DNA from 2 places in the Virgibacillus kekensis genome. Region 1 is predicted to be linked to the other one. Evidence: riboswitches for the same ligand, from Rfam matches in the RefSeq annotation. Region 1 holds a riboswitch; the other holds the start of a gene.

Evidence for each region. A riboswitch is a leader RNA that binds a small molecule or an ion and turns the genes downstream of it on or off. The one in region 1 is predicted to bind FMN.
Region 2: linked by a shared signal. The riboswitch ahead of ACFO3D_RS10360 (ECF transporter S component) and the one ahead of ribD (bifunctional diaminohydroxyphosphoribosylaminopyrimidine deaminase/5-amino-6-(5-phosphoribosylamino)uracil reductase RibD) in region 1 are both predicted to bind FMN.

Annotation. Positions count from the first base shown of each region.
Region 1 is NZ_JBHSFU010000002.1:23,585-39,470, reverse strand. It holds gene kynU (kynureninase) at 1-280, shown strand, start outside; gene kynB (arylformamidase) at 280-933, shown strand; gene kynA (tryptophan 2,3-dioxygenase) at 926-1,762, shown strand; gene ACFO3D_RS01010 (sodium-dependent transporter) at 1,833-3,176, shown strand; gene ACFO3D_RS01005 (CoA-disulfide reductase) at 3,637-4,983, shown strand; gene ACFO3D_RS01000 (DUF5667 domain-containing protein) at 5,021-6,286, opposite strand; gene ACFO3D_RS00995 (hypothetical protein) at 6,558-7,232, opposite strand; gene ACFO3D_RS00990 (TerC family protein) at 7,295-8,020, opposite strand; gene ACFO3D_RS00985 (ABC-F family ATP-binding cassette domain-containing protein) at 8,129-10,006, opposite strand; gene ACFO3D_RS00980 (hypothetical protein) at 10,019-10,210, opposite strand; gene ribH (6,7-dimethyl-8-ribityllumazine synthase) at 10,272-10,745, opposite strand; gene ACFO3D_RS00970 (bifunctional 3,4-dihydroxy-2-butanone-4-phosphate synthase/GTP cyclohydrolase II) at 10,765-12,000, opposite strand; gene ribE (riboflavin synthase) at 12,042-12,674, opposite strand; gene ribD (bifunctional diaminohydroxyphosphoribosylaminopyrimidine deaminase/5-amino-6-(5-phosphoribosylamino)uracil reductase RibD) at 12,676-13,758, opposite strand; FMN riboswitch at 13,907-14,053, opposite strand; gene ACFO3D_RS00955 (DmpA family aminopeptidase) at 14,488-15,471, shown strand; gene ACFO3D_RS00950 (RluA family pseudouridine synthase) at 15,607-15,886, opposite strand, start outside.
Region 2 is NZ_JBHSFU010000005.1:23,299-39,184, forward strand. It holds gene ACFO3D_RS10320 (o-succinylbenzoate--CoA ligase) at 1-439, opposite strand, end outside; gene menB (1,4-dihydroxy-2-naphthoyl-CoA synthase) at 533-1,351, opposite strand; gene menH (2-succinyl-6-hydroxy-2,4-cyclohexadiene-1-carboxylate synthase) at 1,384-2,190, opposite strand; gene menD (2-succinyl-5-enolpyruvyl-6-hydroxy-3-cyclohexene-1-carboxylic-acid synthase) at 2,198-3,943, opposite strand; gene ACFO3D_RS10340 (isochorismate synthase) at 3,946-5,331, opposite strand; gene ACFO3D_RS10345 (1,4-dihydroxy-2-naphthoate polyprenyltransferase) at 5,550-6,485, shown strand; gene ACFO3D_RS10350 (hotdog fold thioesterase) at 6,500-6,883, shown strand; gene ACFO3D_RS10355 (TraR/DksA C4-type zinc finger protein) at 6,898-7,245, shown strand; gene ACFO3D_RS10360 (ECF transporter S component) at 7,286-7,885, opposite strand; FMN riboswitch at 8,065-8,212, opposite strand; gene ACFO3D_RS10365 (transcription repressor NadR) at 8,306-8,842, opposite strand; gene ACFO3D_RS10370 (hypothetical protein) at 9,040-9,228, shown strand; gene ACFO3D_RS10375 (sodium:solute symporter family protein) at 9,230-10,717, shown strand; gene ACFO3D_RS10380 (M20/M25/M40 family metallo-hydrolase) at 11,084-12,142, opposite strand; gene ACFO3D_RS10385 (thioredoxin family protein) at 12,271-12,828, shown strand; gene ACFO3D_RS10390 (potassium channel family protein) at 12,907-13,908, shown strand; gene ACFO3D_RS10395 (YugN family protein) at 13,891-14,319, opposite strand; gene yugI (S1 domain-containing post-transcriptional regulator GSP13) at 14,419-14,802, shown strand; gene ACFO3D_RS10405 (DUF378 domain-containing protein) at 14,846-15,097, opposite strand; gene ACFO3D_RS10410 (glucose-6-phosphate isomerase) at 15,225-15,886, shown strand, end outside.

The DNA of each region.
Region 1 (15,886 bases):
TGAGCTTGGCGGCTATGAATTCAAGATTGCCAACCCGAAAGATGAAACAACCCGGGGCGGGCATGTTCTTTTAGAGCATAAAGAAGCAGCGAGGATTTGCCGAGCACTTAAAGCCGATGGTGTGGTGCCTGATTTCCGGAAACCAGATGGAATCCGACTTGCTCCTGTAGCGTTGTATAACAGTTTTGAAGATGTATGGAAATCCGTTCAGATTCTAAAAAGAATTATGGATGAAGAAAAATTTAAGAAATACGAAAACAAACGGGGGGTTATCGCATAATGAATAATAAGAGCTGGATTGATATCTCTCAACCATTAACAAATGACATGGCACACTTTCCGGGCGATACACCTTTCAATTATTCGCTTACCTATACAAAAGAGCAAACCGGTTCGGTAAACATTGGCCAAATAACAGCAAGTGTTCATACCGGCACACATGTGGATGCTCCGTTCCATTATGATTCAGATGGAAAAACAATCGACCAGCTTGGGCTTGACCTTTATGTGGGGCCAGCAAAAGTTGTGGATGTCAGTAATACGGAGAGAATAACTACGGATACGCTGAAGGAATTCGACCTGGATGGCATTACACGAGTATTACTGCGGACGTCTTTGCCAAATAACGCAAAAGTCTTCCCTGAAAAAACACCCTATCTTGACCCGGGCATTGCTGCTTACCTGTATGAACAGGGTGTGCGTCTGATCGGCGTTGATATGCCATCCGTTGATGCCCCTGACAGCAAGGATCTTGCAACCCACCATGCACTATATGAATATAATATTTTTATCCTGGAAAACCTGATGCTTGATCATGTAAAATCAGGAAATTATGAACTGATTGCCCTTCCACTTGCAATCGAGGGAAGTGACGGAAGCCCGGTCCGAGCAGCAATACGTCCGATTGACGAAAGGAGAACTGACCATGAGTGAAAAGCCATTCAAAAATGAGAAAGATATTCATACTGACTTTATGGACGATATGACCTACGGGGATTATCTGCAGCTTGACCAGCTCCTGTCCAGCCAGAAACGGCTTTCCGGCCATCACGATGAGATGCTATTCATTATTATTCATCATGTCAGTGAACTGTGGCTCAAGCTGATTATTCATGAAACCCAAGCAGCAATTACTGCTATTCAGCAAGATGAACTGCAGGCGTCATTTAAAATGCTTGCGCGGGTTTCCAAAATCCAGTCACAGATTATCCAAGCATGGGATGTACTGTCCACCCTAACACCAGCTGAATATATGGAATTCCGTGATAAGCTTGGAAATGCATCAGGCTTTCAGTCGGATCAATATAGACTCGTTGAATTTGTGCTCGGCTATAAGACACCACACATTTTGAAAATCTATAAAAAGAATCCTGAGCTGTATGATACGCTGCTAAAAGCGTACGAACAACCGGGGCTATATGATGTTTCGATTCAAGCACTTGCGAGGAACGGATTTGCCATTAATCCAGATGTACTAAATCGCGATTTCTCCAAAACATATCAGGGTGATTCATCAGTTGAAGCTGCTTGGCTTGAGGTCTATCGGAATGTGGATGAGCACTGGGAACTTTATCAACTTGCTGAAAAGCTGGTAGACATCGAGGATTGGTTTCAGCAGTGGCGATTCCGCCATATGAAAACGGTTGAGCGGATAATCGGGCACAAACAGGGAACCGGCGGCTCTTCAGGTGTAGGCTATCTGAAACAGGTCCTTGATCATTACTTTTTCCCTGAGCTTTGGAATATCAGAACAAAAATTTAAATTGTCCTGATACATTCATAAATGATATACTTCTAATTAAATTTATAGATTCAGTGAGGTGGACAGACATATGAAAGAAGAACGAGATCAATGGGCATCCAGACTGGGGTTTATTTTATCCTCTGCTGGGGCTGCAATCGGTTTGGGGGCAATTTGGAAGTTTCCGTACATGACCGGGATGAATGGTGGAGGAGCATTTTTCCTCTTGTTTATTGCCTTCACTTTAATAATCGGACTTCCCCTGCTGATTGCTGAATTTGTGATAGGACGCGGAGCCCAGCGGGAGGCAATTAGTGCCTATAAGAAGCTAGCTCCAAAAAGTGGGTGGTCGATTATCGGCCATTGGGGTGTATTTGGATCGTTTGTCCTCCTCTCCTTTTACAGTGTAGTCGGAGGTTGGGTTTTAATCTACAGCGCCCTGTCGATTCCTGGACTTATCATCAAAGAAAATTCCAATTATGAACAGTTATTTGGAATGATTACCACCAACCCTTTGGTGACAATCGCAGGTCTTGGACTATTTTTGATTATTAATATTCTGGTGGTTTCACTTGGAATCAAAGATGGGATTGAAAAATCGAGTAAAGTACTGATGCCCCTGCTATTCGTATTTTTTATTGTCCTGGTTTTACGGTCAGTAACATTTGAGGGTGCTGCAGCCGGATTAAATTTCTTTTTACAACCGGACTTTTCTAAAATAACAGGCGAGAGTATTCTTTATGCTCTTGGTCAATCTTTCTTCTCTTTAGCAGTAGGATTTTCGGTAATGGTGACATACAGTTCCTACCTTGGAAAAGATATAAGCCTGCCATTTGCCGCAGGGTCGGTATCGATTATGAATATTTTTGTATCACTGCTTGCAGGGTTGGCGATTTTCCCGGTCGTATTCTCATTCGGACTTGAGCCTGCTGAAGGACCGGGACTGCTGTTCATGGTGTTACCGGCTGCGTTTGCGCAAATGCCGTTTGGCGAAGTGTTTCTGAGTCTCTTTTTACTGCTGTTCTTATTCGCCGTACTAACTTCTTCGTTCAGCATGCTTGAGATTATTACTTCAGCGTTTACCGAGAAAAAGAACCGCTCCCGTGTTAAAGTTGCTTGGCTTACAGGTCTAGTAGTATTTATCGCTGGAATCCCTGCTGCTCTTTCATCCAGCAGCCTTTCCGGTTTTAAAATATTCAACCTGACAGTTTTTGATGCGAGTGATTTCCTGGTAAGTAATATTCTTCTCCCTGGAGGCTGTCTGCTGATTGCATTGTTCATCGGTTTCCGGCTGGATCAATCTTTAATGAAGCAGGAGTTTTCATATGCAAACAGCCTGTCTGGCGGAAGTTACCAACTATGGTTCCAGATTATGCGGTGGCTTGTTCCAATAACCATAATAATAGTTTTCCTGGGTTCATTAGGAATACTGTAACGCTTAAAGAGCCTGGGACAAAAGTATATAAGCAATAGAATAACCCGAACTATCTTCAATTTCTCAATAAGTATTTGAAGTAGTTCGGGTTTTTTCGTTTAAAAATCTATAAGCTGCAAAATAGTTGCCTTGTTGATTTCCGCTCCGGCAGAAAATCTTCCTTTTAAAAAAGCATCCGGCAAAACAATTCTGCGGGATGCTTTACTAGTATTATTGTTCGGACTGGGCTGCTGTAATCAGTGCGAGTTTGTAACCATCGTCAGAACTGCAGCCTCGTGATAAATCGTTCACCGGCTTCATTACTTCGCAGCTTCTATCAACTTTGAATTGAAATTCAACTACAAAAAGTTAACATTATAATCTAGAAAGCAATGTTTTAGTTATATTCCAGCCTCTTTTTTTTAGCGTGATTATTCCATCCGGATAAGGGGAAATTAACAATGTAAAGGAGGTATAACCAATGGCAAAAAAGATAGTGGTGGTCGGTGGTGTCGGCGGTGGTTCCACTGTAGCTGCACAAATTCGCCGGATGGATCAGGAAGCAGAAATTACGTTGTTCGATAAAGGCGGTTACATAGCTTTCTCCAATTGTGGAATGCCTTATTATGTTGGTGGCACAGTCAGGAAACGGGAGCATTTACTTCGGGATACCAACGATTTTGCCAAAAAGTATAATGTTGACGTACGTACCCATACCGAAGTAATTTCAATTGAACGCGAAAAAAAGCGTGTTTCGCACAAAAAGAATGATGAAGTTTTTCATGAACCGTACGATAAACTGATTCTTTCTCCCGGTGCCTCCGCGGTGAAGCCTCCGCTTGATGGATTGAATCCGGACCGGACTTTTTCTTTGCATACCATTCCGGATATGGATGCTATCTATTCACATATTGAGAAAATCAAGCCAAAGACCTGTGCGATAATCGGGGCTGGTTTCATCGGTCTTGAAATGGTTGAGAACCTGACCGCTATCGGGATAAATTGTACGGTTATCGACCGATCCAGCCAGGTAATGAAATTGGTTGATGAAGATATGGCCGGAATCATCCAGGACCATCTGAAAGCAAAAAATATAGAACTGAGATTGAATGATGGGCTGGAATCTTTTAAAAATAACGGAGCCACACTGATGCTGAACAGTGGTAAAGTTATTCAGGCAGATATGACTATCCTGGCAATTGGAATCAAGCCGAACACAGAGCTTGCCAACGGAAGTTCACTGGAATTGGGCGAAACTGGAGCAATTAGGGTGAACGAATATATGCAGACAAACGATCCTGACATTTACGCGCTTGGGGATGTTGTAGAAACTCCAGACTACCTGACCGGAACCCCCCGCCATGTTGCGCTCGCTTGGCCTGCACATCGTCAGGCATATATAATTGCGAACCATTTAACAGGTTCGGAAATCGCTTATAAAGGCACACAAGGATCGGCTATATTTAAGGTGTTCGACTTAAGTGTGGCAGTAACAGGATACAATCAGGCGGCACTGGATGAACTTGATATCCGCTACAAAGAAGTTAGTCATGAAGCGCTCTCCAGGGCAGGATATTATCCCGGTGCTGAAAAAGTCTGTATTAAAGTTATTTTTGATGCGAAAGACGGGAGAATCTATGGTGCGCAGGTAATAGGTGAGGATGGTGTTCATAAACGCCTTGCAGTGATTGCCACCGCAATGAAAGGCGGCCTTTCTGTCATCGATCTTGCTGAACTGGAACTTGCCTATGCCCCTCCATACTCCACTCCAAAAGATCCTGTAAATGTAATAGGTTACAAAGCAGCGAAAATTCTGGGTAAAGAATAAAGCAAGCAGCCAATAGACGGCTGCTTGCTTCTTAATTCTAGTTATTTCCCCGATTATTTTTATTATTAGCTTTCTCGGCCTTCTGTTGATTTTTTTCAGCTTTTCTTTCTGCTTTTTCCTCTGCACGTTCGGCTTTTTCTTCTGCTTTTTCACGAGCACGTTCAGCTTTTTCCTCAGCTTTTTCACGTGCACGCTCTGCTTTCTCTTCAGCTTTTTCACGGGCGCGCTCTGCCTTTTCTGCTGCTTTTTCAGCTTCTGCTTCAGCAGCTTCCTCGGCTTCGATATCCCGCTCATCGTTTTTAGCCATAACAGTAGTTACTGCAGTCTCTTCTACTGTAACCTCTTCTTCATTTGTTTCCTCTGTTGGTGCTGTCACAACTGTCTCAGTGTTCTCTTCTTTATTTTCTGTAGCGTTTTCTTCGCCATCATCAGATTCAGCAGGCTCTTCTGTCTGCTCATCTTGTTCTGTATCCTCTTCTACCTTGCCAGCACGCTTTTCAATTTTAGCTGCTAGTTTGGCAAATGACTTCTGAATGTTTTTCATGATTGCTGCCTGGGCTTTCGGATTCTCAATTTTAGCTAGCACAGCTGAAAGTGCATCAATATTATTAGCAAGATTGATCCTCACCTGATCTGTTTCTTCCTCGTTTTCTTCTTCAGCAACTACTTCTTTACTTGCATCTGTTTCCTCGGTTTGTGTATCTTCTTCAACTACTTCTTCTTGTTCAGTTGAATCCTCTGTCGTAGGGTCTTCAGTAGACTCTGTGCCTTCTTCTGATGCAGCTTCTTCCCCAGCCGTTTCTTCAGTGCCGGTTAACGTTTCTTCTGCCTTTTCATGTGTTTCAATCGCTTTTTCCAAAAGTTCTACTGCTTCTTCCGTTTTACCAGCAGCGATTAATGCATTGGCTTCAGCAATACGCTCTGCTGCAATTTCGGCAAGCAGTTGGCTTTCTTTATAATCATCAAAAGTTAGTGCAAGTTGAATGTTTTCTTTGATGACTTTAACAAAGTAAAAAAAGTCACCAGGAATCAGATTGGAAGACAGTGACTCCTCTTTCTCAACAGTCTCCTCATCACTTGTCTCTTCAGTTGTTTGTTCTTCTTCCCCATCAGTTTCAGTGTTTTCTTCTGATGTGCTTTCCTGCGTATCAGTGACCTCAGTTGCTTGTTCTTCTTCTTCAATAATGATTGTGTCGTCATTTTCTTCAGCAAAAACAGCGCTTGCCGCTCCTGTCCCGAATGTGAATGACCCAACAAGCAATGTACTTGTCGCTAGTTTAGTGATTTTTATGGATAGTGCCATAAAAATAATTCCTCCCCTATGTATAATTTCAGTACATTATTCGGGTGGACAGTTCGGTTTTTGTGTGTCTATGTAATATTTTCGTAAATATACTGAAAAATACCTAGTAGGTTGTCGGGCTGACGTTTACATTTACTCATTAGAAAAAATCGACATTCGTCTCGTCTATAAAGAGTGTCAAAGTTTTTCTTACACTATCTTCCTTAGAGACTTATAAATTCAGATAGTACAAAAAAATCTCCTGAAAGCAAAATGCCTCAGGAGACTCTTGTTATAAATCTTCTTCAAATCTGTAAACCAGTTTAAACTTGTCCTCGTTAGCTACATCAGCAATATGAACCCGGTCACCATGACCAAAGATGATTTCATCTTTTGTCATACCAACAATCATCGCCTTGGTTTCTTTTTGAATATCCAGGTAGATATCGCCTACTACGGGATCCATTTCCTCAGCTCTTTTTTCTGCAAGAAAGTCTGATGATTCATCCATTTCCAGTTGAGATTCGGAAACCTGCGACTTATCCTTGTATGCGATATCCTCACTGTCATCTGCTTTGCCAGGCACCATGACAACATACTCACTATGTTTTACCCCATTATCTCTCGTGGTCACAACGTTTCCGTCCTCCACATTATCAACCTTCTCAATTTCATTGAGGGAGTAGTGGTCAAGGAAATCCGGGGCTGGTTTTACGATAAGTATGAAATCTCCCGGCTCTGGCATTTTATCCTTATCAATTGTGTAGCGTTTGCCATAAAAAATGAAAGAATCCTTATGTTTTGGCTTATACGGCTCGATTTCACTCGCTTTTGACAGTATCTGCTGCATATCTTTCAAGCGGAACAGGTGGACTGATTGTTTAAACATAGGTTTAACCGAATAAACTTTATGAAGTTCGTTATTATGATAAACAAACTGACCCTTCCGCACCTGAAAAAGCTTCATATACCTTTAGCCTCCCTATTATATAATAATCCTTTTTATATTTTCCCATAATACTCTTTATATTAAACATCAAAAGAGTATAAAACGCTATTTGAGTAGCTATACTCCTTAATTCTATTTCCTAAATAACCAAATAGCAAAACTGCTGCTGTTAATCCGGCAATGATCAGATAGGTGAACATTCCGTGGTGGAGATTAAGAAAATCAATTACAAATTCATCGCCGACTATCATTTCACCCGCAGTCCAGGCAAGAATACCTGCACCTATATATGCAATCCAAGCATATTTTTCCAGTGCTCGAACAATCAGTTTGGAGCCAAAAATTATTATCGGTATACTGATTGCGACGTCAATTGCAATCATGGCGATATTCCCTTGTGCGGCCCCGGCAACTGCCACTACGTTACCTAGACTCATAACGGCATCGGCCAGATTAATTGTCCAAACAGCTTTCAGCATTGATTCTGATGATTGAATGTTAGCTTTTGATTCTTCATCCACCAATACATGGTATGCAATCCATAATAGAAGCAGACCGCCAAATAGGTGAACCAGTGGAATTTGCAGTAGGTAAACAATAATGATAGCAAACAAGATACGCAGAATTACCGCACCTGCAGTTCTGATAAAAATCGCTTTATTCTGCTGGTGTTTCGGCAGCCCCTTTATCGCCATGGCGATAACCACCGCATTATCCCTTGACAGTACTATATCAATCGCGATGATTTTAAGTAAAGCAATAATTAATTCTGAAGTAAATTCTATTCCAAACAAATTAAATGCCAACCTTCAAAATACTCATAGGAATCAGTATTCGTGGTTGCAGCTTAAGGGTTTGGCATATAGCCATCTTCCATAAAAATCAACTGTAGCCTACATTTTTTATGTTAATTATTATTGGTTCATTTCTTCTGCCAGTTCGGACAGTTCTTCCCAGCGTTCCATTTTCGCTTCCAGTTCTTTTTCGGCTGCTGCCTGTTCAGCATAAAGTTCCTGAACCTTCTCCAGATCACTGCCAGCACCGGCAATCGATTTTTCCAACTCCGCAATCGTGTCTTCAAGCGCGGTAATATCATCTTCTATCGTTTCCCACTCTTTTTTATCTTTATACGACATTTTTCGGCGGTTTAACGTTTTTTGCGGTTTCGATTTCACTTGCTTCTTCCTGGCTCCTTCACTTTCTTCTGTACGGCGCGCCAGATAATCAGTGTAGTTGCCGTAGAAGTCCTCGATAGCTTTACTTTCTTTAAAAATAAGCAAATGGTCTACCACTCTGTCGAGGAAATAACGGTCATGGGACACAGTGATAACAACACCAGGGAATTGATCAAGATACTCCTCAAGAACACTTAGCGTCTGGGTGTCCAGATCATTGGTTGGCTCGTCCAGAAACAATACGTTCGGCTCAGTCATTAACACTTTAAGTAAATAAAGGCGCCGTTTCTCCCCGCCGGAAAGACGTCCAATATACGTCCACTGGGCAGATCGTGAAAAAAGAAACCGTTCCAGCATCTGCTCAGCAGTTATAGTCTCACCCTCCCTGGTATGAATCACTTCGGCAACTTCCCTGATATAATCGATAATCCGCATTTCCGGATCCAGTTCTTCGTCCCCCTGGGTATAATAACCAATCTTTACAGTTTCGCCGATTTCAACTTCCCCGCGGTCGGGTAGAACACGGCGGGCCATAATATTCAGCAATGTAGTTTTTCCAGCACCGTTCGGACCGATTATACCTAAGCGATCACCCGGGTTTACCAGATAATTGAAATCATCAATTAATGTTTTTCCTTCGTAAGACTTGCTGACATCGCTCAATTCGATCACTTTCTTCCCAAGCCTTGTAGAACCTACATGGAATTCAACATTTTGTCTGTTGGTATCGAACTTCTTTTCCTTTAGTTCATGAACCCGCTCCACCCGGGCCTTCTGCTTGGTTGACCGGGCTTTGGCACCACGACGCAGCCATGCAAGTTCACGTTTCAGGGTATTCTGATGCTTCTGCTGATTACTCGCTTCCAGTGCCTCACGTTCAGCTTTCTTTTCCAGAAACAGTTCATAATTACCTGAATACTGATAGAGATTTCCCTGATCAAGCTCGAATATCCGGTTGGTCACCCGGTTCAGAAAATAACGGTCATGTGTGACAAGCAGCAATGCGCCTTTATACGTGGTCAGATATTTTTCAAGCCATTCCACGGTCTCATTATCAAGATGGTTAGTCGGCTCGTCAAGAATTAGTAAGTCTGCCGGCTGTATAAGTGCCTTTGCGATTGCCACCCGTTTTTGCTGGCCACCAGACAAATCGGTAACGTTTTTGTGGAAAGACGTTATCCCCAGTTTGGTAAGAACAGTTTTGGCTGCAGTGTTTGCTTCCCATGCATCCAGCTCATCCATTTTCTGCTGAACCGCAAGCAGGTTGTCCTGGTTCTTTTCATTATTTGGATCCAATTCCAGCAGTCCGAGTGCCTTCTCATATTCCCGCATTGTTTTCATAATCTCGGAATCACCGTAGTAGATTTGTTCAATTACTGTCAGGTCTGTATGGAGGTGAGGCTCCTGTGCCAAGTATTCGATCTTATAATCTTTGGCATGATTGATTTCACCCGACTCATTGCTGTCAATTCCCGCAAGCACTTTTAGAAAAGTTGACTTACCAGTACCGTTAACTCCAATCAATCCTATTCGGTCATTACTTTCGATTGTACAGGAAACATTCTCAAACAGTATTTTATCCCCGTAAGACTTTGATAGATTTTCAACTGTAAGCATATTATTACCTTCCTATCGTGGATTCCTGTCATCATTCCTTCTGCGCTTTACTAATTGCTTCACAAACAGCACAATCAGAAAAAGAAACCAGGATGTTACCACATAAAAAATGATTTTGCTGAACTGGTCCATTTCAGAAAAAAAGACGGCCATCCCAATCCAGATGACGCCGATAGCCAGCAATTGATACCCTAGAAACTTCAAGTTAATCTTCTCCCCTATATGTAAATTTGCAGGAAAAAAGGAGAGGCATCCTCCCCTTATTTTATCGGTTATTAAGGTTTTTCACAACGTTCGCTGTTTCAATCGCAGCAAGTGCTGCATCTGCTCCTTTGTTGCCCGCTTTGGTACCAGCACGTTCGATTGCCTGCTCGATATTATCAGTGGTGATTATACCAAAAATGACCGGTTTCCCTGTTTTCAGCGCAGCACTTGAAACGCCTTTTGCTGCCTCATTGCATACATAGTCAAAATGCGGCGTGGACCCACGGATTACCGTGCCAAGCGTAACCACTGCATCATAATCACTTTTTTCTGCCATGGTCTGAGCCACAAGCGGAATTTCAAATGCGCCCGGCACCCATGCCACATCAATATTGTCTTCGTGAACGCCATGCCGTTTCAAGGTATCAACTGCACCACTAAGTAGTTTACTTGTAATGAATTCGTTGAAACGTGCTACGACAATCCCCACTTTTAAATCTGTACCAACCATATTTCCCTCAAATGTTACTCCCATTATTGATCTCGCTCCTTTATTATTGATGGAAGTTCAGTAAATGTCCCATCTTATTGAACTTAGTATGCATATATCGTTCGTTTTCTTTTCGTGTTCCTGTTTCAATTGGAATGCGCGCACCGATTTCAATCCCGTTTTCAGAGAGTGAAGTCATTTTCTTTGGATTATTCGTCAACAAATCTACTTTCTTAACGCCAAGGTCTTTCAGGATCTGTGCGCTTAACTCATATTCCCGTAAATCAGGTGCAAAGCCAAGCTGTTCATTCGCCTCGACGGTGTCCATTCCGGCATCCTGCAGCTGATAGGCACGGAGTTTATTAATCAAGCCAATACCACGGCCTTCCTGACGCATATAAAGAAGGACTCCGGTACCTGATTCATTGATTTTTTCCAGTGCTTCATGAAGTTGTGGGCCACAGTCACAGCGATAAGAGCCAAACACATCACCGGTCAGACACTCGGAATGAATACGCGCAAGTACGGGTTCACCGGAATGAATATCGCCTTTAACCAGCGCGATATGTTCCTTGTCATCCAGGTCATTTGTATAGCCATACACCTTAAATACGCCAAACTCAGTCGGGAGTACTGTTTCCACTGCCCGGTTCACATGGGCTTCATTACGTTTACGGTATGCCGCTAACTCTTCTATGGTAATAAACTTGAGATCAAACTCTTCTGCGATTTTTTTCAAGTCAGGAACTCTAGCCATTGTTCCATCCTCTTTAATGATTTCACAAATTACGCCGGACGGAAATGCGCCGCTCAGTTCAGCAAGATCTACAGAGGCCTCCGTGTGTCCTGGACGTGTCAGTACCCCACCATCCTTTGCAACAATCGGAAACACATGGCCCGGACGTTTAAAGTTCTCCCCGCTGGAATCTGGATCAAGCATCGCTTTTATTGTTCTGGAGCGTTCTTCCGCGCTTATACCGGTGGTAGTCGTTTCATGATCGATACTTACGGTAAACGCAGTCCCAAATGGATCGCTGTTCTGGCTGGTCATCATCGGCAGATTCAGTTTTTTTGCAAGTTCTGGTTTGATTGACGTACAAAGCAAGCCTTTGCCATGTGTAATCATGAAGTTGATCACTTCAGGTGTCGCTTTATCAGAAAGCGCAACAAAGTCCCCTTCATTTTCACGGTTTTCATCATCTACTACAATAACCGGTTTTCCTGCCTTTAAGTCTTCAATTGCCTCATCTATTGTGTTAAACATAGTCTCCACTTCCTTTTTGTTTAGAAAGCCTGACATTCATCAAGCCCCTTGTAACTTTTATCTTTTGTATGAAGCATTTAAAGAAATGCCTGGTTAATCCCGTCTTTACTGTCAGTCTGCTGATGGTTCAGCAGGTTGTGTACATGCTTCGCAAGCATATCGCATTCAAGATTCACGATATCTCCCTCTCCCTTTTCACCGAGCACTGTCTCTGAAACAGTGTGAGGAATCAGGGAGATAGTAAATTTATTATTTTCGATTCCGAATACAGTTAGACTGATACCGTCAACCGCAATGGAACCTTTCATCATAAAATATTTTATAAGGTCCTCGGGTATTTCAATATCATAATAAATGGCGTTCTCCTGTTTTTCTCTTCGTGTGATTTTACCTGTACCATCGACATGCCCCGATACGAAGTGCCCGCCAAACCGACCACCTGCCGCCATAGCACGTTCCAGATTCACGCTGGATCCCTCAGCCAGTATGCTCAGGGATGTTGATTTAACGGTTTCTGGCATTACATCCACCTGAAAGTCCGAATCGGTATAATGGGTTACTGTCAGGCAAATCCCATTAACGGAAATACTGTCTCCCGTGTTTACATCTTCCAGTACCTTCGATGAGCTGATTGTCATTATCACGGACTGCTCAGAAATTTGATTTATTTTTTTTACTGTACCTGTTTCTTCAATTATTCCAGTAAACATTTCAATCATCCTTTCCAGGTTCGGCAACAATTTTTAGGTCACTACCAATCATTTCAACCTGCGTTATTTCAAGCGAAAGGGTTTCTGCCATGGAGGCAAATCCCTCTCCTCCGATTGATGTCGGCGATAGCTTGCCACCAATCAGTTTAGGTGCCATATAGGTTACCAGCTGGTTGATACGCCGGCTTTCCAGAAAAGATCCATTCACCGTTGCCCCGCCTTCAACAAATAAAGACATAACATTTCTTTTTCCAAGTTCCTGAAGTACATGCTCTACAGTTAACTGGTCAAGCTGGATTACGGTCACCTGCTCCTTTTCCAAATATGGTGCATGGTCCTGTTCGCCAGCTTCGGTAAAAATCCAGGTTTCCGCTTGCCCATCATTTAGAACTTTCGTATCAAGAGGCGTCCGGAGTTTCCGGTCCAGAACAATGCGGATAGGGTTTTTTCCTCCATGCGGAATTCTTGTGGTCAAACTAGGATTGTCAGCAATAACTGTTCCGGCACCAACTAGAATGGCATCATGTTTATGCCGGTACTGATGAACATCTAACCTCGCCGCTTCACCGGTTATCCATTTACTGTCGCCTGTACGTGTAGCTGTTTTCCCGTCAAAACTGACTGCTGACTTCATCGTAACGTATGGCGTTTTAGTTCGCGTATAATGGAAAAAAACTGCGTTAACCGCTTCGGCATCTTTCTGCATGACGCCAAGTTCGACCTCAATACCTGCTTTACGGAGCTTTTCAATTCCGCGACCGGCCACTTTCTCATTAGGATCCGTGACCGCGACAACTGCACGCCTGATTCCACGCTCTATAATCAAATCCGCGCAGGGCGGTGTTTTTCCATAATGACTGCACGGCTCAAGCGTGACGAAAATGGTAGCGCCTTCCGCATTATCGCCAGCCATGTTTAGTGCATGGACCTCAGCGTGGGGTTCACCTGCTCGAAGATGTGCCCCCATCCCAAGTATTTCGCCATCCTTTACAACCACCGATCCAACAGGCGGATTCGGACTCGTCTGGCCCGCCGCTGTGCGCGCGAGATTCAGCGCAATCTGCATATAGTGTTCGTCATTCATAAATATCGCTCCCACTAAAAAAACCTCTGAATATCACTTCAGAGGTTTAAGGGTAGAATTTTATAAGCATCATCGAAAGTTGACATGGGGAAAAATGATACACAAATACCACGGTATCATGCCCCATAGAAACATGCGACTACTTTAAAAATTCCTTCTCCCATCCAGACTATCACTGTCGGCTCTGGAGTTTCACCAGATCCACCGTACCGGTTAAAACCGTACGGGTCACGGACTGAGAAGCTATTGCTTCAACACCGCCGATTGGGAATTTCACCCGACCCCGAAGGAATATTTACGTATATTAATTTAATTCCATATATTATTATAGCACTGGACAAATTATAAATGCAAAAAGGTTGTTTTGGAAATGTTTGATTGATAATCCGCAATACTTTTTCTTTTTCTTATGAGGTTAGGCGATTTTCTGGAAAGATAGTTGTTTTCAATAAACTGCATCATTCGGGAAAGTTGGTTTCCGCTCCGGGTGCAAGTACGACATCTGCTCATACTTTCGCCCGTATCTCCTTTTCCGCTGGGCAACGCTTCAGCCTCCTCACGAGCAAAATTCAAAACAGCCTTCTAAAGTTATAATCGTTTCCAACACACACAAGGAGGCATCTGGTTATTCGTGCATCCTCTTCTTCTCAAACGAATATATATGTAAGCAACCCTTTTGCTGAATTTTGCTATAATGCATGTAACAGTTTTATGGGAGGAGTAGACAAAATGGCATTAAAAAAGGGGAAGAAAAACTGTATTACCGATGTAGAAAATATAAAGGTAGGACATGTTACCCTGTACGAGAAAATCAGTGAAACAGATACCGTCTGTACCGGCGTTACTGCAATACTTCCACATGGTGATAACGTTTTTTTTAAGAAAGCCCGTGCGTCAAGCGCAGTTATTAATGGGTACGGTAAGACAACAGGGCTGGTCCAGCTTGATGAACTGGGAGTGCTGGAATCTCCAATTATGCTGACCAATACATTCAGTGTAGGGGCTGTCTGGCAGGGTACGCTTCAGTATATGCTTGACCGCAACCCGGAAATTGGTGACAGTACGAGCTCCCTAAACATAGTAGTCGGGGAATGTAATGACAGTTATCTAAATTCGATGAGGCTGCAGGCAGTCAAACCCGAGCATGCAATCGAAGCTTTGGAAAAGGCGGATAATAATCCGATTGAAGAAGGTGCAGTCGGTGCCGGAAAAGGTATGGTCTGCTTCGGGCATAAAGGCGGGATTGGAACAGCGTCAAGAATTGCCGGAGATTATACGGTTGGCTGTCTGGTAGTAAGTAATTTCGGGAAACGGGAAGATGCCTTGTTTGCAGATTTCCGCGAAAAGAAAATCGAAACACCTGATGGCTCAATAATGATGATTATCGCCACAGACGCCCCATTATACGACCGGCAATTAAGACGGCTGGCTAAACGGTGTGCGGCGGGGTTGGGGAGAACAGGCAGCCATATTGATAATGGAAGCGGTGATATTGCAATCGCCTTCTCCACTTCCAACCTGTACAACCATTCGTCTGATAACATCGTTGAAACGATGTCCTATGTACGGGATGACGACCCGCTTATGAATCAGCTCTTTCAGGCAGTCATCGAAGTAACGGAGGAGGCTGTACTCCGCTCACTGACAAATGCGGAAACGACCGAGGGACGAAAAGGCCGGGTTGTTGAGCGTGCGTCATTCACTCTGGAATAAGCTCAGCAACGAGTTCGAATTTCGGTGTTATTAGGCGAATTCATCCGGATATCAGGCGTATTTGGTTAAACATCAGGCGAATTCATTTATAAAGCTGTCACACGGGATATTCACCCTAGCGTGACAGCTCTCCTACTACTTTGACTTTGTCAGAAACGATTTAGGCACATCGGCTTCAAATCGCATCTGCTTGCCTGTGATTGGATGTTTAAATGCCAGCACTTTTGCATGCAATCCCAGTCGGCGCAGTCCTTTCGATTTTGATCCGTATTTTTTATCACCAACAACGGGATGTCCGATGTCCTGCATATGAACACGGATCTGATTCTTCCTTCCCGTCTCAAGCTGGACCTCGAGCAGCGAAAATTCCTCGTTTTGCTGAACGACTTTATATTGAGTTGCAGCATACAGACCA
Region 2 (15,886 bases), on a different contig from region 1:
TAATCGTGAAAATAGCGTCTAGATCGATTTCGTTTATTAATTCTGCGGGTTGCCCCTCGAGAGCCTCTATATCGTTAAATGTATAAGTTGGAACATGAAACGAGCTTTGCTTATTCTGAGTAAGGATTACAGAAACATCAGCGTCACGAATTTGGTAATGGACCTCCTTGTCAGTCAAACGAATATTTAGCATTACCGCTACAGCCCCGAGATAGCTTAGTCCATGAAGTGCAATCACCATATCAACGTGATTAGCTGAAAATATTCCAACCTTAGCTCCTTTCCTAATCCCTATAGAAAAAAGCTTTTCAGCAAATAGCTGACTTCTTCTCTTTAATTCAAGAAAAGAAACCTCCGTACCATCCGGGAGTTCAATCGCGGTCTTGTTTGGGGAAAGTTCAGCTTGTTTTGTAAGCCAGTGCGGCATTAATTCAGGCATAATGGGTACCTCCCTGTTCGGTATAAAACACTAAGCATAACAGGAAAACCTTTGCCGGAAGCAAAGGTTTCTGCATAACTTTCTATATGAGAATCACGGAAAACGCGGAAACTGTTTGAAGTCCGGCTTTCTTTTTTCTTTAAATGCGTCACGGCCCTCTTTTGCCTCATCAGTTGTATAGTAAAGAAGAGTCGCGTCGCCTCCCATTTGCTGCAGGCCAGCAAGACCATCTGTGTCTGCATTAAAAGAAGCCTTCAGGAAACGAAGTGCTGTTGGAGATTTCTCAAGCATCTCCTCACACCACTGCAACGTCTCTTCTTCCAGTTTTTCCAACGGTACGACTGTGTTGACCATGCCCATCTCATAAGCTTCTTCTGCACTGTACTGGCGGCATAGATACCAGATTTCACGTGCGCGCTTATGTCCAACCATGCGTGCTAAGTATCCAGCTCCGTATCCGGCATCAAAGCTGCCTACTTTTGGACCTGTTTGTCCGAATACAGCATTGTCTGCAGCAATCGTTAGATCACAAACAACATGCAGGACATGTCCACCACCAATAGCATACCCCGATACCATCGCAACAACCGGTTTAGGGATAGTGCGGATCAGTCGCTGAAGGTCAAGTACATTTAGCCGTGGTATATGGTCATCGCCTACATACCCTCCATGGCCGCGTACTGACTGGTCACCGCCGGAACAAAATGCTTTATCCCCGGCACCTGCCAAAACAATTACTCCGATTGATGCATCATCCCGAGCATCAGCAAATGCATCGATCATCTCATTTACAGTCAATGGAGTGAACGCATTATGTTTCTCCGGACGGTTCATGGTTACTTTTGCAACACCATCGTATTTTTCATAAATAATTTCTTCATACTTTTTTGCTTCTTCCCATTGAACAGTCATTAATTTTCCTCCTTTATCATACTTATACAGATTTAAACAGATACTTCCTTAACAAACTCATTGACTATTTTACCAAAAAATCCGGGTCTTTCCACGTGAAGTGCATGTCCGGCATCTTCTGCGATAATCAGCTTGCCTTCCCGGAGCTCTTTCTCCATTGCTTCATTTAATCTGACAAATTTTTCATCAAGTCTACCGACTACCAAACAAATAGGCATTTTTAGTTCTGGTAGCCTGCTCCACCAAGATGGCTGGGAACCGGTGCCCATATAACGGAGTGACTCAGCCAGGCCCGCTTCGGTTTGAGAAAGCCGCTCTTTACGAACTTTACTTTGCACAAATTCCGGTAATGCTTTTTGTGTTTCAAACAATGAGATGTTTTCCCAAAAATCCACAAAACTGTTTAACCCTTCTTGTTCGATACGCAGTGCGAGCTGCTCATCATTCTCTTTTCGAGCAAATCGTTCTTTGGAGTCTTCCAATCCAGGTGAAGCACTTTCAAGAATAAGTGACTTTACCATTTTCGGGTTGAAAACTGCGAAAGAAAGAGCGGTACGACCACCCATTGAATAGCCGACAAGGTGAACCGTATCAAGATTAAGATGGCTTAATAGGTCAGCCAGGTCACTACAGAAACTCTCCATCGTTTTCGGTGTTTCCGCAGTTGTTTTACCATGGCCAGGCAAATCGATTATTATCATGGTGAAGTCATCACTGAAACAATCCACAAAGCCCTCCCACGTACTGCTGGCACCGGTGAAACCGTGGAGGAAAACAAGCGGCTCTCCCTCCCCGAACATTTCATACCAGTAAGAGGCATCTTTTACCTTATAATACATACCAAAATCATTCCCTACTATCAAGCACCTCTTGCTCGATATTTTTCCAGATATTCTTGTGCCATTCCATATTAGCTGTCCTGTCAGTTTTAACCTCAATCACCGACAATCCCTGATGCTCGTAACTCGCCTCGAGTGCATTCTTGAGTTCAGCTTCACTGGAAGGATTGCTGTATGTCCCTCCATACATTTCGATTGCCTGTTTAAACTCAATGTCGAGCGGTGTACCAAATAACGCTTCAAAGTGGTTTTCATAGTTGGCTTGCGGTAGAAATGAGAATATTCCACCGCCATTATTATTGATAATTAAAATAGTAATATTAAGCTGATAATGCTTAGCGGCAAGCAGTCCATTCATATCATGAAAGAACGAAAGGTCGCCAAGCAGCAATGTCACCGGTTCACCGTCCGTGGCAGCCCCAAGTCCACTGGAAACCATCCCATCAATCCCATTTGCCCCGCGATTAGCCAAAATAGTAAGATGCTTTGGTGTCGTCATAAAGAAAGAATCAAGATCCCGAACAGCCATACTGTTGCCCACGTAAAGACTGGCAGCCTCAGGAATAACCTCAAGCAACGCACGGGTTGCCTCACCCTCTGTTACCGCGGACTGCTCACCCGTATTATTAAGATGTTTCTTGGCTAGCCGGTTCATCTCCTGCCAGGTTTCCAGCCATTCACTATCCGGTTCATTTAATTTCCCGGTTTCGACTAGATCCCGGCAAAATAGCTTGGCATCTGCATAAATAAATCCGGTCTCATTTCCGGCAGGCTCCCGGTATCCTGCCTCACTCTCCACCACGTACTGCGGAACGTTCGCATGCTCATTAATATAAAACAGATACGCTTTTGATACCGGCATTGCACCAAAGCGGATAATGTAATCAGGCTTAAGCTCTTTACGTATTTCGTTATTCCTCAGAAACGCGTCATATCCCTCAATGACCAAATCCTTTTGATGCAGACCCGACCTTATTTGGGAGAGTGGATCGGCAAGCACAGGTACACCGAGTGATGCAGCAAGCTCTGTAACAGCAGCAGCGAATTCACCATCGGTTTGAGGTCCACAGACAATCAAGCCTCTTTTTTTACTGCTGAATTTATTTCTTAAATCGCTAATCTGTTTACTGTCCAAGCGCCGTGCCCCGGACGTAACCGGATAATAAGCATGCGCGTCTTCACGCTTGCCCCATAAATTATCCAGCGTAAAATCGGGAATTAACGGTTCGCGCAGTGGAAAATTCAAATGTACAGGTCCCGCATTTCCTTCCTGTGCAGTGTTTACTGCCCGGGACGCTTTGCTGCGCGCATATTCAAGCATTTTGTTATCACCTTCAGGCAGTGCCATCTCATGGAACCATTTTGGGTAGTCACCGTATAATTTAATCTGCCCGATGGACTGCGGAGCGCCAACATCCCTAAGTTCATGTGGGCGATCAGCAGTTAGTACAATAAGTGGTACCCTGCTGTAGTACGCTTCAACGATGGCGGGAAAATAATTGGCAGCTGCTGTTCCGGATGTACATACAATTGCGACTGGCCGCTGTTGTTTTTTTGCAATACCGAGGGCAAAAAAAGCTGCCGATCGCTCATCAATAATCACCCACTGATTAATGGCAGGATGCTCCGTCATTGTCATAGCCAAAGGTGTGGAACGTGAACCCGGGGATATAACGACATCTGACAGGCCGCTGGATGCAAGTTCATCCACAAAATTTCCGATATATCGTGTTAAAGCATCTGTGTGATCCATAGTTAGCCTCCCAGAACGGACATCATTGGTTTGAATTTGATTTTTGTTTCTTCATATTCGGCTTCTGGATTCGAGTCTTTTACCACTCCACACCCAGCAAACAGAGAAACCTCATTTCCCCGGATGAGTCCGGATCGGATTCCAACCGCAAACTCCCCGTTTCGGCTGCTGTCCAGCCAGCCGATTGGCGCACCATACCAACCCCGGTCCACGTTTTCATACTTACGAATAAATTCGAGGGATGTATCCCGTGGCACTCCACCAAGCGCTGGTGTAGGATGAAGTTCTTTTACAATATCAAAAATACTGAAGTCTTTATTTAATGTTGCCGATACCGGTGTGTATAGATGCTGCAGATTCCTCAGTGGATAAATAACAGGCTTGTCCGGTATATTTACATCCGAGCAATACTTTTCCATTGCCTGTCTAATCATTTTCACCACAAAATCATGCTCACTTCGATTTTTCTCATCATGAAGAAGTGTTTCTGCAATTTGATCGTCTTCCGCTTTGGTCTCTCCCCTTGGAGCGGTCCCTGCAAGGCAAGTTGAAAGCAGCCGATCCTGTTCAAGTTTTACCAGTCTTTCCGGTGTCGCCCCAACAAAACAATCACCCTCACGCTCAAAAGCGAAAACAAAACTGTTTGGTTGAGAAGAAATCAAATTATTTAATACAGCAGTAATTTCAACATTGGCAGAAAGCTTAAGCCTAAGTTCACGGGCCAACACTATCTTATCCGTTGTACTGTGACGGATTTCTTCAGTTGCACGCTGTACCACCTGCTTCCACTCATCAGGAGCAATCTCCTCTGTGGATTGAATATCTACCTCCTGAGGAAAATAATCAGGGGATGACAGCAATACTGCTTCCTTTTCCCTTAACGAGTCTGCCAGTTTTTCCGGTTCATCTGCAGGGTGCACCTTTACCGTTACAGTAAAATAACTGCTACTGTTATGAACGGTCAGCAAAAATTCAGGGATGATAAAAGAACTTTCATCAAAATTCTTCCATAAAGCCGATTTACTCCCCTTGGGGTCAAAAGACATACCACCCATGGCGAGTAGCCCTGTACCAGGAACATCAAACGGGTTATGAATGATTGCCTTTCCAAGTATTTCCTGCCACTTTTCTTCGGTTTTATCAAAACGGTCCGAACTAGCAGTTATCCGGTGAACAGACCCTGCCCCAACCAACCAATAGTCGTCAGCGGTGCTCGTCCAAAATGTACGGTTAGTCGAGAATTTTCTCGCCGATTCAAAAACATGGAGTGGGTCAATATTATTTATCTGTTTTGTTATACTAATTATTTGCGGTTCATTATTAAATTTTGCACGTTCAACCGCATTCTTCAAGAGTGATTCTATCCGTCCCTCTTTTATATCTATCATGAGTTCTAAACCTCCGTATTAAAAACAATCACAAATCACCACATCTATTTTATTCTCTTTTGAGCTGTTTCTCAAGAAATGACCTTTCAGGGTGGCCATATTAGTGTTTCAAGGTTAGTGTTAATAAATGTTACGTTTTCATGAAATTTTCCAATTGACACCCCAACTCGGATTGCCTAAACTTAATATGATATAGACAAATAGGGGAGAGAAGCAACTTGAATTCTACAAACGAAACTTCCGTCAGACAGGTGCTGAATGAACGAAGCGGTTTTCAGGTCTGGTGGCGGTTATTAAGACCACATACGTTAACTGCCTCTTTTGTTCCTGTTTTCGTGGGAACAATGCTGGCCTTAATTGATGAAGGTATCCATATATTCCTATTTTTAGCGATGCTGCTGGCATCCATGCTGATCCAGTCAGCAACGAATATGTTTAATGAATATTATGATTATGTGCGCGGTTTGGATAACGAGGAGTCTGTAGGCATAGGGGGAACAATTGTCCGTGATGGAATATCGCCTAAAACGGTCCTAAACCTTGCACTTACCTTCTTCGGTATTTCTATCTTGCTTGGGGCTTACATCTGCATGGAGTCAAGCTGGTGGATTGCGGCGGTTGGTTTAGCCTGTATGCTTTTTGGTTATCTATATACAGGTGGACCTATACCAATTGCTTATACTCCATTAGGTGAACTGTTTTCCGGATTCTTAATGGGAACCGTTATTATCGGAATCAGTTATTTTATTCAGACAATGACGATTACAAGCTCCGTAATCTGGATTTCTGTGCCGGTGGCTATTTTTATTGGCGGGATAATGATGGCAAACAACATCCGTGATCTGGACGGAGACAAAGAGAACGGCCGGAAAACGTTGGCCATTCTGCTGGGAAGAAAGAATGCCATCCGGTTCCTTGCTATTATGTTTGTTTTAGCATACGGACTTACGGCTGGTTTTATCATAGCAGGGATGCTTCCAGTATTATCTATCCTGACCTTCCTCAGTGTTGTGAAAGCCATCGAGGTCATCAGGAAGTTTCAGGGGAAAACACAACCAATTGAAATGCTTCCTGCAATGATTGCCACCGGAAAAACGAATACTATTTACGGGTTTTTACTTGGTATTTCTTTATTAATCAGTAACTTTATCTAAAAAGGGGCTTATAAATGGAATTCAATAACACACTAATGGAGTCGCTGGGAATTGAAGTATCCTCACTCGATAAAAAACAAGTGGTAATGACAATGCCAGTGGATGAGCGAACACACCAGCCTGCGGGTTATCTGCACGGGGGTGCCAATGTAGCACTTGCTGAAACAGCTGCGAGTATTGGCGCGTATGTGAATGTGGACAGCGAAAAGTTCAACGTCTTCGGCATAGAAATTAACGCAAACCATGTTAAAAGTAAACGTGAAGGTACTGTAACAGCGAAGGCAACTCCAATCCACCATGGGAAGACAACCATGGTATGGGAAATCCGAATTGCGGACGAGGATGATGAGTTGATTTGCATTTCCAGGTGTACAATTGGTATTGTTCCCAAACGATAGGAGGGAGTAATTCCATGCTTTCAGAAGAGAAACTTAACTATTTTAGAGAAAAATTACTTCAAATGAAAGAAGAAAATGAAGAAAAAATTGAGAGCAACCAGGAAAACAGCCCAAACGATGCAACCGGCGAACTTGCCGATTATGATAACCACCCAGCAGACATGGGAACGGAACAATTTGAGCAGGAAATGAACGCCGGTCTGGATAACCGTAGAGAAGAACGGCTACGTGAAATTAATGATGCACTTGAACGTATAGAGAATGGGACTTATGGAATCAGTGAAAAATCAGGAAAACCAATACCAGAGGAACGGCTTGAAGTAATGCCCACTGCCCGTTACCTGGTTGAAGAAAAAGAATAGAAAAACGGCTGTTCATCGCTGAACAGCCGTTTTCTTATATTCAATCTGCTGCAAACTTGCTCTGTTGCTGTTCAATCCAAACTTTCATCTTTACGAATAATGGTATAAATAATAGACCTACTACTATTCCTTTAATCATATTAAACGGAAGAACTCCTGCAAATACTGCAAAAGTTTTTGCCGAGGTCTCTGCCATTTCTGGGAGACCGAGAAACCATGCATACACTGGAAGAATGACGTAAAAGTTCAGGACACTCATTCCAATTGTCATTATGACCGTCCCCGTAATTAACCCAAATACAAGGCCTTTTAATCCTTTGAATTTATGATACAACAGTGCCACAGGATAAATAAACATTACCCCGGCGACAAAGTTAGCCGTTACTCCTATTGGATCTCCCGAACCTGAAACGGCAAGATACAATAGATTTTTAACCGCTTCTACAATAACCCCTGCAACCGGTGAAAAGATCAGGGCAGCAATTAATGCCGGAACCTCACTGAAATCAATTTTCAGGTAAGGTGTGGGCAATAACGGAACCGGAAAATTTAAAAAGAACAGCACAAACGATATTGTTCCCATTAATGCCAAGACCACCAGCTTTAATAACCTCGACGGCTGTATTCCTTTATTCTGCATGATTGATATCCTCCTCCATCAATTTACCGATTCCAATCTCGTGATGAAGGATGAGCCTGATTTTTACTGAGAACCTTGCCTGAATTGCTTGTTAAGCATATAAAAAACCCCAAAACCTATACGTGGCTTCAGGGCGTGGTCCACCAGAAATAAAGGCGCAAAAAGCACCTGTATCAGCTCGGCATCTTCTCCCATCCAGACTTTAACTGTCGGTCCTGGAGTTACACCAGGTCAGCCTCCTTACTAATTATAAGGCGGGTCACGGACTTACAGCAGATTCTGCTGATTACCGTCGGTCGGGAATTGCACCCTGCCCCGAAGATGGAATCGATATAACATTGTACTATAAGTTTACCCGAATTTCCTTAAAACCGCAATTCAGGAAACTCAGTTATACTCCGTCAAGTTGTAGTTCTCAGCTTATTTCAAAAGTATTCCAAGCTCCTCGAGTTGAGCACAAGCCTTTTTCAATTGTTCCTCTGTAGCTGCCTCAATGGTATGCAAATGGACACCATTTGTAAGATCTGATAAGAGCGCTGCACCTGACTTTTTTAGATCCTTCACAAATTCATCGACTTCATGCCTGTTTTTGATCATCAGTGATCCTGTCAAATCTCCATAAATCGGATGCTCTACCATGACATTCTTTATTGTTACTCCATGATCTACTAATGTATATAATTCCGAAACTGTATCTTCGAGTCCGTGCGAAACGGCGATTACTCGTGTGAAACCCGAAGCGTCATTACCTTCCTTAAAAAGAATATATCCACGTGCAGTGGCAATAATAGGTTCGCCCTTAGCTTTTAACAGGGAAACGTCCTGAACAATTACCTGGCGGCTTACTCCCATATTTTCAGCAAGTTTCTTACCCGAGAGTGGGTCATTGCTTTTTTTTAACATAGATAAAATTAACTTTCTCCTTTTTGACCCTGTCACTTTGTCACCTGCAACCACGCCATTCACCCTCTTTCGTTATTCCTCTTCTCCTTCCATTATATCAAACATCCTTCTATGTAGGCCCCTCTTTTTAAATAGAGTCTTGATTAAAAAATTTACATATGTCATTATAGGTGTAAAGACACCTTTAGTCAGTCAAACGTTTTTATTTTTTTGGGTATTATGTTCACAATTTCACAAAAAGGGGTGGTATTTTGAAGAAAAGAAAAGCAAAAACAATATGGGGTTTGATGATTCCTGTCCTGATTATTTTGGCATATGTACTTCCATACACAGTACTTTCGGAAACGCAGGCCTGGTACGGCAGTTTCCTTATATGGGGAATGATCGGGGTTATCATCATAATCGCAAATTTATTCGTCACAAAAGATTGGGGGAAATAAATTGAGTACAAATCTGGTAGTTTGGGGAATTATTATTTATATTATTTTAGCAGTATCGGTGGCTTTTATGTCCAGGCAAGGAAAAAGTACTGACATGCCCGGATTTTTCCTTGGAGGACGTAACATGAACGGTATTCTTTCAGCGCTGAGCTATAGTGCGACTACATACAGCGCCTTCATGATGGTCGGCCTAGCGGGACTAACATATATGGGCGGAGTTGGCGCCCTTGGATTTGAGATTGTCTATTTCACCGGGGTATCACTGGTTGCGTTATTTGGACCGCGGTTCTGGCGCGCCGGTAAAGAGTTTGGCTATGTCTCTCCATCTGAAATGGTTGGTGATAGGTTCGAAAGCAAGACCGCCGCTGCCTCGATTTCTCTTGTCAGTTGTCTGTTTCTCATTCCCTATTGCGCTGTGCAGCTGGCCGGGGTTGGATATTTGCTGCAGGGCATAACAGATAACGCTATACCATTTACAACTGGTGTGATTATCGCAACTGTACTTGCACTGTTTTTTTCCTATGCTGCGGGCATCCGCTCTGTAGTTTGGACAGATTCACTTCAGGCAATTATTATGATTATTTCATCCACAATCGTCGTTATCCTTGTAATAAATGGGCTTGGCGGCTTCGGGCAGTTTTTTGAAACATTACAGTCTGACCACCCTGAATCGTTGTCCGTACCAGGGAATGGCTTCTTTGATTTTCTTACATTTCTCGGTCTTACATTACCGTGGTTCTTTTTCAGTTTATCTAATCCACAGGTAAGTCAACGCTTATTTATGCCTGCATCCCTTAAAGGTTTACGGCAAATGCTGATCGGGTTTCTGGTATTTGGTTTTATTTATACCTTTGTATCTGTTTTATGGGGTTTCTCTGCTATTCAGATGTTTGAGAGTCTATCGACAGCAGACTTGGCAACACCTAAATTATTATCATCTGATTTGGTGCCACCTTTTCTAGGAGTAATTGTTATGGTGGGGATTCTTGCTGCTGCAGTATCTACGATCGATTCAATAATGCTGACATTGGCTTCCATGTTTGCACGGGATGTATACGGGAACACGAAGAAAGCTCCGGATGATGCCAGCCAATTGAAGGTTGCAAAAATTGTGATTCCGGTTATTGCTGTTCTGGCTTTTGCATTTGCTGAACTTAAACTTGACCTTATAGCTGTCCTGTCAGTTGCCGCTTCTTCTGGGTTGATTGTTTCAGTTCCAGCTTTGTTTAGTACTTTCTTCTGGAGACGTGGGACAGCTGCTGGAGTAATTTCGAGTGTTTCAGTCGGCGCGTTAATCGTTCTTCTAATTGAATTTACCGGGGTAAAACCTCTTGGGCTTGCTGCTGGAATTTGGGGGCTACTACTATCCAGCTTGATTTTCGTGATAGTAAGCTTCATGACCAAAGCACCGAAAGAAAAGGCGGAAGTATTTGTAAACATTTTAAAAAGAGGAGAGAATAATGAAAATAAAATGTTAAATCACAAATAACTTGGCATTGGCCAAGAACATACAAAGGGGCTCAGTAATTCTCTGAGCCTTATTACTTTTTCACCAACTCGTTTGCAGCTGATTTATAGGAACCTCATCCCTCTATTTCCTCTAAAACTCCTTGTAAAAGCATGATTTCGGATCCTCGTTCCTCTATTTAACTTTTTGTCCTTCAAATTCTATCAAAATGGCGTACTTAGCGGAATCAGAATCAATTTCAGCCCTTATGGAACCACTTTTTCCCCCTTTTAACGGAATAAGGAACCACTTCCCTGTACTTTAGGATTCTCTATCCCTTATTTTACTATAATCTTCCTGTCTCAAAAAAAGCACCTCAGACCACAACGTCTGAGGTACGACTATAAATCAATCGTCAAGTGGATTCAGGCTCTCTTCACCAGTTAGCCCAGCAATCATAGATACCAATAGTTCAATTTCTTCATCGATATCTTTCAAACTGGAGGTTTCCACAGGTGAATGCATATATCTTAATGGAAGGGAAACAAGCGAAACCGGAACTCCACGACCAGTGAGACGCATTCTGTCAGCATCGGTCCCTGTCATTCTTGGTGTAAGTTCATACTGCACATTAATGGCTAATTTTCTTGCTGTTTTTTCAAGAAGTTTATTGATTTTGATATTGATTGGCGCACCTTTTGCTAATACAGGTCCCCCATCAAGCGTGACATCACCGTATTTGTTTTTATTAACACCAGGGTAATCAGTTGCAAATGTAACATCACACGCAATAGCTATCGTCGGTTCAATACCGGCAGCCGCAAAATAGGCTCCGCCCATATTCGTTTCCTCATTCACCGTACTTGCTGCATATACACCTACAGTACAGCCACGTTCTGCAAGCCGCTTCAATACTTCAGCAACGATGAAAGAGCCTGTCCGATTGTCAAGTCCCCTGCCGGATACATAGCGGTCCATCAGGATTTCCGGGGATGTTTTGTATACAGCCAGGTCACCAATCTGCACAAACCTCTCCGCCTCGTTCTTTGTCTTATATCCACAGTCAATGAACAGATCCTCAAGCCCGAAATCGTCTTTAAGCCCCCCATGATGCTGGGCATTAACACCAATTACCCCAGTGATTTCCCCATTTATACCCTGAACAGATACTTTCATCCCAACTGCCGCTTTAGGATTAATTCCGCCCATTTTATCAAAGTGAAGAAACCCTTTATCATCAATCCGGTTTATAACCAAAGCAATCTCATCACAATGACCGGCAAGTAGTACCTTGAACGGCGAGTCTGGATTTAATACACCAATGGCATTACCAGCATTATCTGTCTGTATTTGGTCTGCAAATTTCTCTACATACTTAATCCACTTTTTTTGAATCCTCACCTCGTCACTTGAAGGCGAAGGTGTATGAAGTAACTCCAGTAAGAAGTCCCTGTTAGCTTGTTCCATATAATTGCCTCCTTAAAAATCAATTAATTCAATGATAGCAAACTTTCGGGCAAAGGACACTTTTGTTTACGCGGATACCTATTTTGGGTAGACTCTATATGAATAAACCAAAGGAGCGTGCGGTAACAATGAACTTAAACCACTGGTATGAAAAAGCAGTGAATCCCGACACATATATTGAGTCGATGAACCAGCATAAAGCTAGCCTTTTACATATTTATGATGAATTCACCCCTCCTGAGGATACCGACTTTTTTGAAAAGCTGGCAGAAAAGAACTTGCGGGTGATTGTCCTGACAGAGGACTGGTGCGGTGATGCCATGCTAAATATCCCTATTCTGATTAGGCTTGCAGAACAGGCGAGAATGAGTGTACGTATGCTTTTACGTGATGAGAATCTCGAACTGATGGATCAGTACCTGACAAACGGGAAGTCCCGATCCATCCCTATATTCATTTTTATTGATGAAGCAGGGAATGAGATTGCCAAATGGGGGCCTCGTGCGAAGACAATTCAGGAGTTTGTTGATAACTCCAGAAATAACCTTCCATCAAAAGAAGCGGAAGACTATGAGGAAAAATCAAAAGAAATGTTTATGTTTATGACTAAGTCTTATCGTGATAACACAGACTTTTGGAAAGAAGTTTATAACAGCCTAAAAAAAACGCTGCAGAAAACACTTTAACCCTCCAACAAAGGTGGGTTATTATGTATAGACACTAAGTATTAAAGCCTATACTGTATTAAAAAAGGTGTACGTATAATGAATATCGAAACATTTAAGCATATCTATTTCCGGCTTCCAACCATCGTAAGGTTATTATTGACCATTCTTTTTGTAATGGTGCTTTTTGGCGTAACGATTCACATAATTGAACCTGACGAGTTTCCATCTATATTCGACGGTATCTGGTGGGCATTCGTCACCGGCGCAACGGTTGGATATGGCGATTATGTCCCCTTAACCCCGGTTGGAAGAATCATCGGTATTTTACTGATTCTTTCAGGAGGTGGTCTCCTGACCTTTTATATCGCCACTCTCTCTGCCGCAACAGTGGACCATGAGCGTGATTTATCCAAAGGTAAGGTTTCATTTAAGGGGAACAACCATATCATCATTGTTGGATGGAACGAACGAACAAGACAACTCGTCCAGATGATTAACTCAAAAGATAACACCATAGAGATGGTTCTAATTGACCGTTCACTAGACCACTTGCCATATAAGCACTTCCCAGTCCATTTTATACACGGAGATCCCAGTGAAGATGCAACCCTTGTTCAGGCTAATGTGGAGAAAGCAGCATCGGTTATGATCACATCGGACATAACAAAAACAGAACGGCAGGCAGATATCGCCACGATACTTGCTATCATCGCAATCAGGGGGAATAACCCCGTCGTACCCATTAATGCTGAAATATTGTCCCTGACCCAGGCAGATAATGCAATTCGGGCGGGGGCCGATACGATAATAAGTTCGAATGACTTTATGAGCACTTTATTTTACCATGAACTGTTTCATAACGAGGATACCAAACCATTTGATTCGATTTTACATTTACTGAACAACCAACAGTTTGTCAACTTGCCCGTACCGGAACAATTAGTAAACAAATCGTTTAAAGAGGCGTCCATATTTTTCCTGAACAAACGTGAACTTCTTACAGGGGTGATTCGGGATAATGAGTGGATCATGAATCCGGTGAATGATTTCCAAATTAAAGAAAAGGATACTTTAATAACATTAACTGCCTGGAAGTAGAAGTTTCTCTACGTCCCTCAGGTAGTTTTTCCCTTTATGAATGTACTCTTCAGGCACTTCAGCATCAGGGTTCTCAGGTGTTTGAAACTGGTCCACTGCGCCACGGAATGCGCCACCAAGCCCTTCATCGTCATACCCTTTTTTATATTCATGCGCCAAAATAAACGGTTGGTCTACTCTCACCGTTACTCCCGGATAATCAAGTGACCCAGCTACGGCATAAAAAGGTATACGCAGGAAATAGTAAACGCCCTCGTCATCAATTTTCAGGTCAAAATATCCTTTTTCATAGTCCCAGTTGGATCCTATCACAAATCCCTGTGGTTTCAGCATTTCCTCGAGTACATAAAGCGGATAAATCTTGTTCTCTATTTTCGATTCCAGCGGTACCAAATGAACCATCCCTTCCATTTGTTTTCCCTTATTTTTTGCCTGATTCGCGAATTTATGCTAAAATATTTTATTGTGTAAAAAGAAATAGAATCGAATAAGTTATAGGAGTTGTTCAGCATGACAGACAAGTTTGAAACTGGTCAGGTATTAGAAGGAAAGGTAACAGGCATTCAACCATACGGTGCATTCGTCGCTTTGGACGATGAAGTACAAGGTTTAGTGCATATTTCAGAAATCACACATGGATATGTAAAAGATATTAATGAACATCTTTCAGTTGGCGATGAAGTTAAAGTAAAAGTCCTCAACGTGGATGAAGCAAAAAATAAAGTTTCTCTATCCATCCGTGCAACCGAAGAAGCGCCGAAAGCTCGAACAAAACCTCAGAAAAATAACGCACCAAAGCAGCAACAACAGGATAATTCAAATGCTGGCTTCAACACGCTAAAAGACAAGCTGGAAGAATGGATTGAACAATCAGAAGGAAATTATAAGAAATAAAGCTGAAAAGAGGCTTCTCATATACTGAGCAAGCCTCTTTTGCTTAAGTATCTGTACGCGCCTCGTGTTCGCGGCTGTTGGCATCAGCAAATGCTTCATCTGGCTTAAACAGCAAGGCCAGGTTTACAAGACCTGCTATACCCACCAGCGTGTAAATAACACGTGCAAACGCACCACTTTGTTCGCCGCCACCAAAAACAGCTGCGACTAAGTCAAACTGAAATAATCCGATAAGTCCCCAATTAATCGCGCCGATTACAGTTAACGCCAGGCAAAATCTTTGAACTCCACTCATTCCATTCACCTCCTTAGACAATCTTCTCCCCTATTTTCTCACCAAAATAAAAATTTATACTTCATTCTTGATTTAAAAACTTCACTTCGGTAAAGTGAACATGAACCATTTTACCAAGGAGGATGCTATGACACACGTTAACTTTTCATACAATAAAGCACTTGGCTTTTTTGAGGATAATGAACTCAATCATTTAAATGAATTTATAAGTATAGCACACCAGGAACTACATAATAAAACCGGTGCCGGTAATGAGTTTCTTGGATGGGTTGATCTCCCGGAAGCATATGATAAAGAGGAATTTTCACGTATTAAATCTGCTGCAGATAAAATCAGGAAAGACTCGGATGTACTTCTCGTTATCGGTATCGGCGGATCATACCTTGGGGCACGGGCAGCAATTGAAATGCTTACCCATTCTTTCCAGAACGTTTTGTCCAAAGAAGACAGAAATGCACCCCAGGTTATTTTTGTGGGTCATCATTTAAGCTCCACTTACATGAGTGATTTGTTTGATGTTTTGGAAGGAAAAGATGTTTCCATCAATGTTATTTCCAAAAGTGGAACAACAACCGAACCAGCAATCGCCTTCCGTATCTTCCGAAAATACCTCGAAGAAAAATATGGTAAAGAGGAAGCAAAAGAGCGAATTTACGCAACAACTGACAAAGAAAAAGGTGCTTTAAAAACGGTTGCTGACAAAGAAGGTTATGAAACATTCGTCATTCCGGATGATGTTGGTGGGCGTTATTCCGTCCTGACAGCTGTCGGGCTCCTACCAATTGCGGT